DNA from 2 places in the Kitasatospora sp. NBC_01246 genome. Region 1 is predicted to be linked to the other one. Evidence: predicted binding sites of a transcription regulator. Region 1 holds the regulator's gene; the other holds the start of a gene.
What was found. Region 1 encodes HspR, which represses chaperone genes until heat shock. Its sites were predicted from a motif close to TTGAGNNNNNNNNNCTCAA; they were not measured.
Positions count from the first base shown of each region.

Region 2: a site for HspR is predicted at 2,005-2,023, ahead of lon (endopeptidase La). Genes of this name have one in related genera too.

Region 1 is NZ_CP108484.1:4,311,585-4,319,407, forward strand. Features, by position in the region: gene OG618_RS18985 ((Fe-S)-binding protein) at 1-970, opposite strand, end outside; gene dnaK (molecular chaperone DnaK) at 1,263-3,101, shown strand; gene grpE (nucleotide exchange factor GrpE) at 3,098-3,718, shown strand; gene dnaJ (molecular chaperone DnaJ) at 3,884-5,032, shown strand; gene OG618_RS19005 (heat shock protein transcriptional repressor HspR) at 5,040-5,546, shown strand; gene OG618_RS19010 (helix-turn-helix domain-containing protein) at 5,759-6,748, shown strand; gene OG618_RS19015 (hypothetical protein) at 6,822-7,001, opposite strand; gene OG618_RS19020 (hypothetical protein) at 7,338-7,823, shown strand, end outside.
Region 2 is NZ_CP108484.1:5,458,394-5,466,216, reverse strand. Features, by position in the region: gene lon (endopeptidase La) at 1-1,982, opposite strand, end outside; gene OG618_RS23830 (rhomboid-like protein) at 2,146-2,904, opposite strand; gene OG618_RS23825 (response regulator transcription factor) at 3,480-4,217, shown strand; gene OG618_RS23820 (sensor histidine kinase) at 4,296-5,423, shown strand; gene OG618_RS23815 (multifunctional oxoglutarate decarboxylase/oxoglutarate dehydrogenase thiamine pyrophosphate-binding subunit/dihydrolipoyllysine-residue succinyltransferase subunit) at 5,760-7,823, shown strand, end outside.

The DNA.
Region 1 (7,823 bases):
GCAGCTTGGGCGAGAGCGGCTTGCCGGTGTTCCAGGCGGGGCACTGCGACTGGCAGCGGCCGCACTCGGTGCAGGTGGAGAAGTCGAGGATGCCCTTCCAGGAGAAGTGCTCGACCTGGGAGACGCCGAAGACGGCGTCGTCGGCCGGGTCCTCGAAGTCGATCGGGGCGCCGCCGCTGGTCATCGGCCGCAGGGCGCCGAGCGCGGTGCCGCCGTCCTCCTCGCGCTTGAAGTAGATGTTGAAGAACGCGAGGAAGCGGTGCCAGGCCACGCCCATCGAGGGGTTGATGCCGATGGTGATCGCCCACGCGAAGGAGATGCAGATCTTCAGCATCGCGAAGAGGTAGATCAGGTTCTCCAGCGTGCCGTGCGCCAGGCCCTTGAAGGCCAGCACCAGCGGGTAGGAGATCAGGTACTTCGCCTCGTACGAGCCGACGTTCTCCAGCGCGCCCTCCAGGCCGCGCAGGATCATGATGCAGAGGCCGATGCCGAGGATCGTGTACTCGACGTAGAAGGCCTGCCAGGCGATCGAGCCGGCGAACCGGGACTTGCGGCCGGACCGCGACGGCAGGCTGAGCAGCCGGATCACGATCAGGGTCGCGATGCCCAGCGTGGTCAGCGTGCCGACCAGCTCGGTGAAGAGCTCGTACGGCAGCCAGCCGCCGAGCACCGGCAGCACGAACTCGGCGTCGAACAGCTGGAAGAAGGCGGTCAGCAGGGTGAGGCCGAGGGTGAAGAAGCCCACCGCGACGAACCAGTGCGCGATGCCGACGACGCCCCAGCGGTTCATCCTGGTGTGGCCGACGAACTCGACCGCCACGGTCTTCACCCGCTGGGCGGGCACGCCGAATCTGGTGGGGTCGGACTGACCCGTCCGCACCACCCTGAAGATGTACATCGCCGCACGGGCGGCGAGCGCGGTGCCGATCACAAACGTGACCAGCGAGATGACGATCGCTGCTAGCTGCATCGGCTCTCCGTCTCCTGCGGCTTCCTGGTGAGAGTTTCTACGCGTGCGAGTGTACTCGTCGGTAACTTGCCGGGCCGACGGCCCGGACATTACCGCCCGTCAACACTCCTCCAGAAGATGCTCAAGGTATGGCGGCAGTCACGCGAGCCCGGCGCACCACGCCTTCCGGCGGGTCGGCGCGATTTTCGGCTCAGCAAAGTTGAGCCGCTGGGACTCATAGCTGTTGACGCCCTCCGCCGAGTCGTGCATCCTTGAGCCTGTAAAGCTCAACTCTTCCGTGGAGGTACCAACGATGGCACGCGCGGTCGGCATCGACCTCGGTACGACGAACTCGGTCGTCAGCGTCCTTGAGGGTGGCGAACCCACCGTCATCACGAACGCCGAGGGTGCGCGGACCACGCCGTCCGTCGTGGCCTTCGCCAAGAACGGCGAGGTGCTGGTCGGCGAGGTCGCCAAGCGCCAGGCGGTCACCAACGTCGACCGGACCATCCGCTCGGTCAAGCGCCACATGGGCACCGGGTGGAAGATCAACCTGGACGGCAAGGACTTCAACCCCCAGCAGATCAGCGCCTTCGTGCTGCAGAAGCTGAAGCGGGACGCCGAGGCCTACCTGGGCGAGACGGTCACCGACGCCGTCATCACCGTCCCGGCCTACTTCTCCGACTCGGAGCGCCAGGCGACCAAGGAGGCCGGTGAGATCGCGGGCCTCAACGTCCTGCGCATCGTCAACGAGCCCACCGCGGCCGCCCTGGCCTACGGCCTGGACAAGGACGACCAGACCATTCTGGTCTTCGACCTCGGCGGCGGCACCTTCGACGTGTCCCTGCTGGAGATCGGCGACGGGGTCGTCGAGGTGAAGGCCACCAACGGTGACAACCACCTCGGTGGTGACGACTGGGACCAGAAGGTCGTCGACCACCTGGTCAAGGTCTTCCAGGCCGGCCACGGCGTGGACCTGTCCAAGGACAAGATGGCCCTCCAGCGTCTGCGCGAGGCCGCCGAGAAGGCCAAGATCGAGCTGTCCTCGTCCTCCGAGACCTCGATCAACCTGCCCTACATCACGGCCTCCGCCGAGGGCCCGCTGCACCTGGACGAGAAGCTCACCCGCGCCCAGTTCCAGCAGCTCACCTCCGACCTGCTGGAGCGCTGCAAGGTCCCGTTCCACAACGTCATCAAGGACGCCGGCATCGCGCTGTCCGAGATCGACCACGTGGTCCTGGTCGGCGGCTCGACCCGGATGCCCGCCGTCGCCGAGCTCGTCCGCGAGCTGACCGGCGGCAAGGACGCCAACAAGGGCGTCAACCCGGACGAGGTCGTCGCGATCGGCGCCGCGCTCCAGGCCGGTGTCCTCAAGGGCGAGGTCAAGGACGTCCTGCTGCTCGACGTCACCCCGCTGTCCCTCGGCATCGAGACCAAGGGCGGCATCATGACCAAGCTGATCGAGCGCAACACCACGATCCCGACCAAGCGCTCGGAGATCTTCACCACGGCCGAGGACAACCAGCCGTCCGTGCAGATCCAGGTCTACCAGGGCGAGCGCGAGATCGCCGCGTACAACAAGAAGCTCGGCATGTTCGAGCTGACCGGTCTCCCGCCGGCCCCCCGCGGCCTGCCCCAGATCGAGGTCACCTTCGACATCGACGCCAACGGCATCATGCACGTCGGCGCCAAGGACCTCGGCACCGGCAAGGAGCAGAAGATGACCGTCACCGGCGGCTCCGCGCTGCCGAAGGACGACATCGAGCGCATGATGCGCGAGGCCGAGCAGTACGCGGAGGAGGACCACAAGCGCCGCGAGTCGGTCGAGACCCGCAACCAGGCCGAGCAGCTCGTCTACTCGACCGAGAAGTTCATCGCGGACAACGCGGAGAAGCTCCCGGCCGACGTCAAGACCGAGGTCGAGACCGCCATCGGCGAGCTCAAGGAGACCCTGAAGGGCGAGGACATCGCGGCCATCCGCGAGGCCTCCGAGAAGGTCTCCACCACCGCCCAGAAGCTCGGCCAGGCGCTCTACGCCAACGCCGACGCCGCCGGTGCCGCGCCGGCCGGTGACGCCGCCGGCGCCAAGGACGACGACGTCGTCGACGCCGAGATCGTGGACGACGAGAAGCCCAAGGGCGGTGCGGCATGACGGAGAAGCCGCAGGGTGCTGAGCCCGGCGACGACTCCGCCGCCGAGGAGGCCGTGATCGAGGCCGCCGAGGAGGCCGCGGCAGCCGGTGACACCACCGGTGCCGCGGGCGACGCCGCCGCCAAGCAGCTCGCCGAGCGGACCGCCGACCTCCAGCGCCTTCAGGCCGAGTACCAGAACTACCGCAAGCGGGTCGAGCGGGACCGTCTGACGGTCCGCGAGATCGCGGTCTCCAACATCCTGGAGTCCCTGATCCCGGTGCTGGACGACATCGGCCGGGCCCGCGAGCACGGCGAGGTGACGGGCGGCTTCAAGTCCGTCGCCGAGTCGCTGGAGACGGTCGTGGCCAAGCTGGGCCTCCAGCAGTTCGGCAAGGAGGGCGAGCCCTTCGACCCGACCATGCACGAGGCGCTGATGCACAGCTACTCCTCGGACGTCACCGAGGACACCTGCGTCCAGATCCTCCAGCCCGGCTACCGGATCGGCGAGCGGATCATCCGCCCGGCGATGGTGGCGGTCGCGGAGCCCCAGCCGGGCACCCAGACCACCTCCGCGCCGGACGCCGAGTCGGCGAAGTCCGCGGAGTCGGACAAGGCTGACGGTGGCGCGGACAGCTGACACCCCGTGCGCTGCGGAGTCGTACGCCGGCCAGTACGGCGGCCGGCTCCGCAGCGCCGTATCCGTTGACCCGGTTCCCCGCGGCGGGGAGTCCGGTGGATCCGTGGCCGGCGGGCCCACCCGCGCCGGATCCCTACCTGTTGACTCCGGGAGGTGGCGGCAGCCATGAGCGAGCGAGTGGAGAAGGACTACTACAAGGTCCTCGGCCTGCCCAAGGACGCCTCCGCCACCGAGATCAAGAAGACGTACCGCAAGCTGGCGCGCGAGTTCCACCCCGATGCGAACACGGGCGACGCCAAGGCCGAAGAGCGCTTCAAGGACATCTCCGAGGCCTATGACGTCCTGTCGGACGAGAAGCGCCGCAAGGAGTACGACGAGGCACGCACGCTCTTCGCCAACGGCGGCTTCCGCTCCGGCGGGCCCGGCGGGGGCAGCTACAGCTTCGACTTCGGCGACCTCTTCAGCGGCAGCCAGGGCGGCGGCGCCGGCGGCGGCGGGATCGGCGACGTCTTCGGCGGCCTGTTCAACCGCGGCGGCCGGCAGGCCCAGCCGCGGCGCGGCGCGGACGTCGAGACCGAGGTGACGCTCTCCTTCGAGGAGGCGGTGGACGGCGCGACCGTCCCGCTGCGGATGACCAGCCAGGCCGCCTGCCGCACCTGCAGCGGCACCGGCGCCAAGGCCGGCACCACCCCGCGGGTCTGCCCGACCTGCGTCGGCGCCGGCACCGTCAGCCGGGGCCAGGGCGCCTTCGCGCTGTCCGAGCCGTGCCGGGACTGCCGCGGCCGCGGCATGATCGTCGACGACCCGTGCGCCGACTGCCACGGCAGCGGCCGGGCCAGTTCGGCCCGCACCATGCAGGTCCGGATCCCGGCCGGCGTCCAGGACGCCCAGCGCATCCGGCTGAAGGGCAAGGGCGCCCAGGGCGAGCGCGGCGGCCAGTCCGGCGACCTCTACGTCACCGTGCACGTCGACGCGCACCCGGTCTTCGGGCGCAAGGCCGACAACCTGACGGTGACCGTGCCGGTGACCTTCCCCGAAGCCGCTCTGGGCGGCACCATCGAGGTACCGACGCTCAACGGCCCCTCGGTGAAGCTCAGGCTGCCCCCGGGCAGCGCCAACGGCCTCACCCTGCGGGCCCGCGGCAAGGGCGCCACCCGCAAGGACGGCACCCGGGGCGACCTCCTGGTCACCGTGGAGGTCGTGGTGCCCCAGCACGTCACCGGCGACGCGCTGACGGCCCTGGAGCAGTACCGCGAGGCCACCGCCTCCGACGACCCGCGAGCCGCCCTCTTCAAGGCGGCGAAGGGAGCGTGACGACCAGATGACCCCCGACAGCGGCCCGATCGGGCCCGGCATCGGCGAAGGCCTGCCCGGCGGCGCCCCGCGTGCCCGCCGTGCGGCACCGCCGCCGCACTACGTCCTCACCGAGGACACCCCGGTCTACGTGATCTCGGTCGCCGCCGAGCTCTCCGGCCTGCACCCGCAGACCCTGCGCCAGTACGACCGGCTCGGCCTGGTCTGTCCCGACCGCACCGCGGGCCGCGGCCGCCGCTACTCCAGCCGCGACATCCAGCAACTGCGCGAGGTGCAGCGGCTGTCCCAGGACGAGGGCATCAACCTCGCCGGCATCAAGCGGATCATCGAGCTGGAGAACCAGGTCACCGCACTGCAGTCGCGGATCACCGAGCTGGTCGACTCGCTCGAAGGCGCCGCCTCCGCGCTCCAGCAGCGCGAGGCCGCCGTCCACGCCTCCTACCGGCGGGATCTCGTCCCCTACCAGCCGCCGAGCCAGTCCAGCGCACTGGTCGTCTGGCGCCCCAAGCGGTAACCCCGCCACCACGGCACCCGCCGCCGGCTCCCTCCTGATCGGGGGGTGCCGGCGGCTCGGTCGTCTGTGAGAGAGTGCTGGACCGGAGCGTGCCCCTGGCAGGCAGAGCTGTCGGTGGCAGTCCTTACCGGCCGTGACCGCGACCTAGGATGCCTGGTACAACCGACTTTAGAACGTTGACTACTTGTCCGGTCGACGACAGGGAGCCGAAGATGAGTGGGCGAGAGCAGCCCGGTTCCGCAGGTGGCGGATCGCGAATACTGTCTGCCGACGCCCGCTCGCTCTATCTCAGGACCGTCCACGGCAACGGCCGGCTGACAATCGGCGCCGGCCCGGGCGAGACCGCCGCGCTCCGCGAGCTCATGGACCTCGGTCTGCTCATTCCGGACAGTGACGAACCCGGCTCGCTCATCGCGGTCGACCCGGCCCAGCTCTCCTTCAGCCTGAGCTCCGCCTGGCAGCGCCAGGCCCTCGACCTGCTGGCCCGCGCGGTCGCCCTGCCGGCCGATCTCAGCGAATTGGCCGACGCCTTTCACAGCCCCGACCAGTCGGGCGGCCCCATCGAATACGTCCAGGGCAAAGCGCTCATCAATCAGCGCCTCCAGCAATGCATGGCCACCGGGATGACCGAGGGCCTCGCCATGCAGCCGGGCGGCCCCCGCCCGCCCGAGCTGCTCGCCGCGGGAATGGAACGGGACCTCAAGAGCCTGCAGCAGGGCGCTTCGATGCGCACGATCTACAACGCGAGCACCCGATACCACCAGCCCACCCGCGAATACGTGTCCCGGCTGGCGAAGGAGGGTTATCAGTTTCGCACCCTGGACGAGCCCTATGCCCGCCTCATCATTGTCGACCGGCGGCTCGCGGTAATTCCGGTGGGCGATGACGACCTGGCCGCTTTCATCCACGATCCGGCGGTCATCAAATATCTGGTGGAAGAGGTATTCGAGCGGAACTGGGGCCGGGCGCTGGAGTTCGACGGCGACACCACCGTCCCGCAGCAGGTGGTCTCCCGGCTGCGCCAGACGATCATCGACCTGCTTCTTTCCGGTACGAACCATCGGGTCATCGCCCGCAGACTCGGCATCAGCGAGCGCACGCTGGCGCGACATATCGCCGAGATGCGGGAGGACTACAACGTCGATTCCCTGTTCCAGCTGGGCTACGTCCTCGGCCGGGCCGCGCAGCACCGGCCGGAGTGAGGGCCCCGAACGGCGGCGGGCGCCCGCGCCTGGAGCCTTTCGGCACTCGAACGTCCGCTATGACAGGGAGCGGTCAGCCCCAGTTCATGTCATTGGCGACGAGGTAAACGGCGGCCTTGGCGCGGGAATCCCCGGCACCTGCGTCCACCTGCGGCTGCGTACCGTTTGACAGGACGCAGACACCGGCCAAAGCTCCGGCCGCGATGGCAATCGGAAGCACGACCTTGCGCACAAGCCTGGACATACGGGACACCAGCCCACTCCCTTTCCGAAAGTTGCTCTAGCCGAACTAATAGCACTGGAGTCCACATGATGCCGCACGCCGAGTTGTGGTGTCACCTCCCCGTTGTCCCCCGGCGGCGTCATCTCCCTGCCAGGCAGCCAGATGACAGGGCAGAAACCTGGACGCGAGCGTGACCACTGATAGACGATCAGTTCGCCCCCGATGGTCCAGCACCAGGTCAAAAACCTGTTGCTGTACGGTCAATTCTTCCTCACCACAGGGCACTGGATCCACCTGAAGCAGCAACTACTCTCAACGCCTGCCGGCACCGTCCCCCAATCCGGTCGGCCTTCCCCCGGAGTCGACATGACCGAGCCCTACCTGCGTCACCACGACAGCCAGGCCCCCGAGGGCCGGCGTGCACGTGTGTTCCTGGCCGCGCCGCTGATGCGGTTGACCGGCCCGGCGGACAGCGTGGTGACCCTGGCCAGCCGGACGCGGCTGACGACACTTCGCACCACGCTCCTGCGCAGCGGTGCCGCCGTGTACAGCGCCCACCACAGTGACGCCTGGACGATTGCCGGCCGGGCCCCCGAGCCCCGGGTGCCGTCGGACTTCCGGGCGCTGCAGTCCGCCGACCTGGTCTTCGCCTACGTCGGTGCGCCGCTCTCCGCCGGTGTGAGCCTGGAGCTGGGCTGGGCGTCGGCGCTGCGCAAGCCGATCGTCCTGCTGGTGGACGAGGCGATCACGCACAACCCGCTGATCGCCACCATCGAGCAGGTCGCCCCGGTGCTGCCGCTGGTCTTCGACGACACCTGGTCGCAGGAGGCCCTCCACCACACCGTGGAGACC
Region 2 (7,823 bases), 1.1 Mb from region 1:
TAGGAGAGCGCGATGTGCGCGGACTCCTTCATCACGTCGCCCAGCTGCCCGGTGAGGGTGAGCCCGGTGCCGCCCGTCTCGGCGTCCGCCAGCGAGGCCTCGATGTACAGGACGTCACCGCCGGCGCCCGTCACCGCCAGGCCGGTCGCCACACCCGGTACGGCGGTCCGCCGCTCGGCGGGCTCCTGGGCCGCCTCCGGGACGTGGTGCGGCCGGCCGATCAGCGCGCGCAGCTCGCCCGCGCCGATCGCGGCGGGCAGCTCGCGCTCGCCCAGCTCGGCCTGCGCGGCGATCTTGCGCAGTACCCGGGCGATCGAGCGTTCGAGGGTGCGGACGCCGGCCTCGCGGGTGTACTCCCCGGCGAGCTTGCGCAGCGCCTCCTCCTCGACGGAGACCTCCTCGCTCGTCAGCCCGGCCTTCTCCAGCTGGCGCGGGAGCAGGTGGTCCCGGGCGATGACGACCTTCTCGTCCTCGGTGTAGCCGTCCAGCCGGACCAGCTCCATCCGGTCGAGCAGCGCCTCCGGGATGGCCTCCAGCACGTTGGCGGTGGCGAGGAAGACCACGTCCGAGAGGTCCAGCTCGACCTCCAGGTAGTGGTCCCGGAAGGTGTGGTTCTGCGCCGGGTCCAGCACCTCCAGCAGGGCGGCCGCCGGGTCCCCCCGGTAGTCGGAGCCGACCTTGTCGATCTCGTCGAGCAGGACGACCGGGTTCATCGAACCGGCCTCCTTGATGGCGCGCACCAGGCGGCCGGGCAGCGCGCCGACGTAGGTGCGCCGGTGGCCGCGGATCTCCGCCTCGTCCCGGACGCCGCCGAGCGCCACCCGGACGAAGGTGCGGCCCATCGCCCTGGCCACCGACTCGCCCAGCGAGGTCTTGCCGACGCCGGGCGGGCCGACCAGGGCCAGCACCGCACCGCCGCGGCGGCCGCCGACCAGGCCGAGCCCCTGGTCGGCCCGGCGCTTGCGGACGGCCAGGTACTCGACGATCCGGTCCTTGACGTCCCCGAGGCCGGAGTGGTCCGCGTCCAGCACGGCGCGGGCGCCGGCGATGTCGTAGGCGTCCTCGGTGCGCTCGTTCCAGGGCAGCTCCAGGACGGTGTCCAGCCAGGTGCGGATCCAGGAGCCTTCGGGCGACTGGTCGGACGCCCGCTCCAGCTTGTCGACCTCCTTCAGCGCGGCCTCGCGGACCTTCCCGGGCAGGTCGGCGGCCTCGACCCGGGCGCGGTAGTCGCCCTCCTCGTCGGCCGGGTCGCCGTTCAGCTCGGCCAGCTCCTTGCGGACGGCCTCCAGCTGGCGGCGGAGCAGGAACTCCTTCTGCTGCTTGGCCACGCCCTCCTCGACGTCCTTGCGGATGGTGTCGTTGACCTCCTCCTCGGCGAGGTGGTCGCGCAGCAGGGTGAGGGCGTACTCCAGGCGGGCCACCTGGTCGGCCTCCAGCAGCACCTTGAGCTTCTGCTCCGCGGTGACGAAGGACGCGTAGCCGATGTTGTCGGCCAGCTCGCCGACGCCCTCGATCTGGGCCACCCGGTCGACGATCTGCCAGGCGCCGCGCTTGCGCAGCCACTGGGTGGAGAGCACCTTGTACTCCCTGACCAGCTCGGCGGCGCGGCCGGCCACCGGCGTGCCCTCCGAGGACTCCCGGAACGGTGTGGTCTCCACCCAGAGCGCGGCGCCGGGCCCGGTGGTGCCGACGCCGATCCGGACCCGGCGCACGGCGCGGACCAGCGCGGCCGGCTCCCCGTCGGCCAGCCGCCCGACCTGCTCGACGGTGGCGAGGGTGCCGACCGCCGCGTACGAGCCGTCCACCCGCGGCACCAGCAGCACCTGGGGCTTGCCGGCGCCGGCGGCCGCGGCCCGCGCGGCCTCGACCGCGGCACGCACCTCGGTGTCCTTGAGGTCCAGCGGGACGACCATGCCCGGGAGCACGACCTCGTCGTCGAGCGGCAGTACGGGCAGGGTGAGCGGAGTGGACGTCGATGCCATGATCTCTCCCCAGTCAGCGAAGTTGAGTTGACCTGACTAAGGTTTCGCGGCCATGGAATGTTCCCCCCGTCCTGTTCGCCGGGAGCGAACAAGAAGGGGTCCGGGAAGGGGTGTCAAAAACGCCTCATGGGGGCGCACACCGCCCCCCGGGAGCACCCGGGAGTCACGCGCGGTCCAGCAGGGCGGTCGCCCCCTGGGCCTGCGCCGGGCCCGTGGCGCCGACGGCCGCCGCCTCCGGGCGCCGCCACCGGGGGCCGGGCCCGTTCCGCAGCCAGCGCCAGAGCGCGACCCCGGTCAGCAGCGCCACCGGGTGGCCGACCCCGGTCACCAGGTCCCGGTCGCCGGCGATCTGCTCGGCGACCAGGACGGCGGCGCCGCCGAGCGCGAGCAGCCGCCCGCGCGGCGGCAGCAGCCCGGCCAGCGCACCGAGACTGACCAGCACGCCGTAGCTGACCCCGATGTCCAGGCAGTCCAGCGCGCGGGGCTCCATCCGGCCGGTCGCCACGGCGGTGATCACCACCGACTGGGAGAGCACCGTCGCCGTGACGTGCCCGATCCCGAAGACCGCCGCGGCCCGGACGGCGCCCACCCGGCGCTCCAGCGGCGCGACGGTGAAGGCGAAGGCCCAGAGGTAGGGCATCCAGATCGTCCCGGCCACCCAGAAGCCGCTGAACAGCAGGGCGCGCAGCGGGTGGTGGACCAGGTTGTGCCCGTCCGAGCTGGAGGCCTCCTGCAGCCGGAGCACGAGGCCCGGGTCGGCCAGCCCGGCGAAGGTGGTGGTGGCCACGACCACGGCGAGGTAGCCGAGCGCGAAGGGGTTGCGCCGGGGCGTCGGCACCCGGGCGAGCACCCAGGCGGCCAGGCCGGTCCGCAGGCCGAACCGGAGCATCCCGTACGGCGGCCCCGGACGCGGCCCGCTCACCACAGCGTTCCTCCGCAGCTCCGCCATGCCGCCTCCGCTCCAGACCCGCAGCCTCCGGCCCCCGTCCGGTGCTCAACGTACCGGCGCGCGCCGGAAATCCCGCCTGTGCGACTTGTCGTGACCACGGTACTTCGGGGTCCTGGGAGCCAGCTGGGAATACCCCGTGAACATCATGTGGCGCGCGACTCCACGATTGGTACAGACCTGCACTCCGTCTACGCACGAGTAGCGGCTCTGACCGGCGGCTTGTCGTCAACTGGAGTGCATACGTACCGTTACGCAGTGAAAAATCGGCGGGTAAGGTACTGGCCCGTGCCCACTTCCGAGTGGGTCCGACGGGCGGCCGGACGGCCGGCCCACGGGCCGGAAACATCCGGTCCACCTGCCGGGAAGCACCGGGTGTCCGTACGCTGCGAAGTGTGCGGGAGCGGTGGGCAGTCCACACCTGTCCTCCGACTCCGCACGCGCTACGGGACGGCGGACCCGGCACAGTCCACGACGGAACAAGACTACGAGCGGAGCCTCGCCATCCCCACAGGTGGCCGGCCCGCAGCCCTGGGGGCGGTGGCGTGACCGTGACAGAAATTCAGCAGGACAACCAGAACAGCGGCGGCACGGTGAGCAGCCAGCGCAGAGTGCTGGTGGTGGAGGACGAGCCCACGATCGCCGAGTCGATCGCGGCCCGGCTGGGCGCGGAGGGCTTCAAGGTCGCCGTGGCCCACGACGGCCCGGGCGCGGTCGACGGGTTCCACACCTGGCAGCCCGACCTGGTCGTGCTCGACATCATGCTGCCCGGCTTCGACGGCCTTGAGGTGTGCCGCCGGATCCAGGCCCAACGCCCGGTACCGGTCCTGATGCTGACCGCGCGTGACGACGAGACGGACCTCCTGGTCGGCCTCGGCGTGGGCGCCGACGACTACATGACCAAGCCGTTCTCGATGCGGGAGCTGGCGGCCCGGGTCAACGTCCTGCTGCGCCGCGTCGAGCGTGCCCAGCAGGCGGCCCGTACACCGGCGCTCGGCTCGCTGCGCTTCGGCGAGTTGGAGATCGACCACGTGCAGCGCCGGGTCCGGCTGGCCTCGGGCGACGTCCACCTGACGCCGACCGAGTTCGACCTGCTCGCCTGCCTGGCCGCACAGCCGCGGGCGGTACTCACCCGCGAGCAACTGCTGGCCGAGGTCTGGGACTGGACGGACGCGTCCGGCACCCGCACCGTGGACAGCCACGTCAAGGCGCTGCGCCGGAAGATCGGCGCCAGCTGGATCCGCACCGTCCACGGGGTCGGCTACGCGCTGGAGGCCCCGCTCTCCTAGCGGCGCCTCGGGCACCGGGCCTCCGGGGGGCCCGTGTCCCGAACCGCCGCGCGGACCCGCGGGGATCACAGGGGACCAATGACCTTTCCACAGCAACGCAACGGCGACGCCGACGGCGCCCGGCCCACGCTGGCCGCCCGCGCCGCCCACCGGGTGTGGGCCGACATCCGGCCGCTCGACCCGGTCCGCTCGATCAAGGGCAAGCTCGCCCTCCTGGTGATCGTCTCGGTCTTCCTCGCCACCGGCATGGTCGTGGTGGCGATCCGCTCCGAGACGCAGATCCGGATCATCATGGTCTTCTCCATGATCGCTTCACTGCTCTTCATGCAGTTCCTCGCGCACGGGCTGACCGCCCCGCTGCGCGACATGACCGCCGCCGCCCGCGCGATGGCCTCCGGCGACTACAGCCGCCGGGTCGAGGTGAGCTCCCGGGACGAGATCGGCGAGCTGGCGGCCACCTTCAACCACATGGCGGCCGACCTGGAGGCCGCCGACCGGCACCGCCGGGAGCTGGTCGCCAACGTCTCCCACGAGCTGCGCACGCCCATCGCCGCGCTGCGCGCCGTGCTGGAGAACGTGGTGGACGGCGTGGTCCAGCCCAATCCCGCGACCCTGGGCGCCGCCCTGGAGCAGACCGAACGGCTCGGCCGGCTGGTCACCCACCTGCTCGACCTGTCCAAGATCGACGACGGCGTGGTGGACCTGGACGCGCGCCCCTTCGAGGTGCGCGAGTTCCTGGACGGCGTGCTGCGCGGGGTCACCGTGGACGGCGCGACGGCCGGCGGGGCCTTCTCCCGGCGCGGGGACGTCCGGCTGGCCCTGGAGGTCAGCCCGGCCGGCCTGACCGGCGTGGCGGACACCGAGCGGCTCCACCAGGTGGTCGCCAACCTGGTCGACAACGCCTGCAAGCACTCGCCGCCCGGCGGCACCGTGACGGTCCGGGCCCGGCCCGGCGGCGAGCCCGGCGCGCTGCTGCTGGAGGTCGAGGACGAGGGGCCGGGCATCCCGGCGGCCGACCGCACCCGGGTCTTCGAGCGGTTCAGCCGCAGCGGCACCGCCACCGCCCAGGGTCCCGGCTCCGACGGCGGCACCGGTCTGGGGCTGGCCATCGCCCGCTGGGCGGTGGACCTGCACGGCGGGCGGATCGAGGTGGCGGAGGCCTCCCCCGGCTGCCGGATCGAGGTCCGGCTGCCCGGCCCGCGGTAGCGCCCGCCCGGGGTCCGCTCGGCGGCCCCGGGCACCCGCCCGCGTCGATCGGACGTCGCCCGCATGTCACAGAAGCGACACAGACGTGGACGGACGATCCAGGTGGCTCCGGGCTATGATTTGTCCGGTTTCATCCATATATAGCGGCTGATCGGAAGCGATCGCTTCCCATCCGAGGCGGCTTTCTAACGCACATTTTCAGCCAACCTGCAGGTCAGGACTGTGATCTGGGCGACGCCTGAGCCCTGGGGACTGCGCGATCACTGGTCAGGGGCGTAGCCTTAATCCCCGCTGTCCAAACATCCCAAAAGGAAGCGGAAGAGGGCGGTTGCCGCCGTGTCGCCACAGTCCCAAGAAACCCCCAACAGCTCGGCAAGCTCCACTGGCTTCGGCCCCAATGAGTGGCTCGTCGACGAGATCTACCAGCAGTACCTCCAGGACCCGAACTCGGTCGACCGAGCCTGGTGGGACTTTTTCGCCGACTACAAGCCCGGTACCGAGGTGACCCCAGTGACCCAGGCCGCGACCCAGGTCGGCCCCACGCCGACCCCCGTTGCCGCCCCCGCGCCCGCCGCTGCTGCTCCGGCCGCGCCCGCCCCCGCCGCACCGGCCGCGCCAGCGCCCGCCGCCGCGGCCCCGGCGCCCGCGCCCCTCGCCGCAGCTCCTGCCGCGCCCCCGGCCCCGAAGGCCGCCGCTCCGGCGCCGGCCGCGCCCGCCGAGACCGGCCCCGAGCTGGTCCAGCTCCGCGGCCCCTCCAAGGCGGTGGCGACCAACATGGACGCCTCGCTGGAGGTGCCGACGGCGACCTCCGTGCGCGCCGTGCCGGCCAAGCTGTTGATCGACAACCGCATCGTCATCAACAACCACCTGCAGCGCGCCCGCGGTGGCAAGGTCTCCTTCACGCACCTGATCGGTTACGCCCTGGTCCAGGCCATCAAGGCCTCGCCGGGCATGAACCACAGCTACCAGGTGAAGGACGGCAAGTCGTACCTGGTCAAGCCCGAGCACGTGAACCTGGGCCTGGCCATCGACCTGGTGAAGCCGAACGGCGACCGCCAGCTCGTGGTCGCGGCGATCAAGAAGGCCGAGACCCTCGACTTCTTCGGCTTCTGGCAGGCCTACGAGGACATCGTCCGCCGGGCCCGCGCCAACAAGCTGACCATGGACGACTTCACCGGCGTCACGGTCTCGCTGACCAACCCCGGCGGCATCGGCACCGTGCACTCCGTGCCGCGCCTGATGCAGAACCAGGGCACCATCGTCGGCGTCGGCGCCATGGAGTACCCGGCCGAGTTCCAGGGCTCCGCCCCGGAGACGCTGTCCCGGCTGGGCGTCTCCAAGATCATGACGCTGACCTCGACCTACGACCACCGCGTCATCCAGGGCGCGGCGTCCGGCGAGTTCCTGCGTGAGATCCACCGGCTGCTGCTGGGCGAGAACGGCTTCTACGACGAGATCTTCGAGTCGCTGCGGATCCCGTACGAGCCGGTCCGCTGGGCCACCGACGTGGCCACCACGCACGACGACGAGGTCAACAAGACCGCCCGCGTCATCGAGCTGATCCACTCCTACCGGGTCCGCGGCCACCTCATGGCCGACACCGACCCGCTGGAGTACAAGCAGCGCAAGCACCCCGACCTGGACGTCACCACGCACGGCCTCACCCTGTGGGACCTGGAGCGCGAGTTCGCGGTCGGCGGCTTCGGCGGCCAGCGGATGATGAAGCTGCGCGACATCCTCGGCCTGCTGCGCAACACGTACTGCCGCACGGTCGGCATCGAGTACATGCACATCCAGGACCCGACGCAGCGCAAGTGGCTGCAGGAGCGCCTGGAGAAGCCGTACACCAAGCCGGAGCGCGAGGAGCAGCTGCGCATCCTGCGCCGGCTGAACTCGGCCGAGGCCTTCGAGACCTTCCTGCAGACCAAGTACGTCGGGCAGAAGCGCTTCTCGCTGGAGGGCGGCGAGTCGCTCATCCCGCTGCTGGACGCGACCATCGACTCGGCGGCCGAGCACCGCCTGGACGAGGCCGTCATCGGCATGGCCCACCGCGGCCGCCTCAACGTGCTGGCCAACATCGTCGGCAAGCCGTACGGCAAGATCTTCGGCGAGTTCGAGGGCAACCTCGACCCGAAGTCGATGCACGGCTCCGGCGACGTGAAGTACCACCTCGGCTCCGAGGGCACCTTCACCGGCCTGGACGGCGAGACCATCAAGGTCTCGCTCGCCGCGAACCCCTCCCACCTGGAGGCCGTGGACCCGGTCGTCGAGGGCATCGCCCGCGCCAAGCAGGACATCCTGGACCAGGGCGGCACCACCTTCCCGGTGCTGCCGATCCAGATCCACGGCGACGCGGCCTTCGCCGGCCAGGGCGTCGTCGCGGAGACCCTGAACATGTCG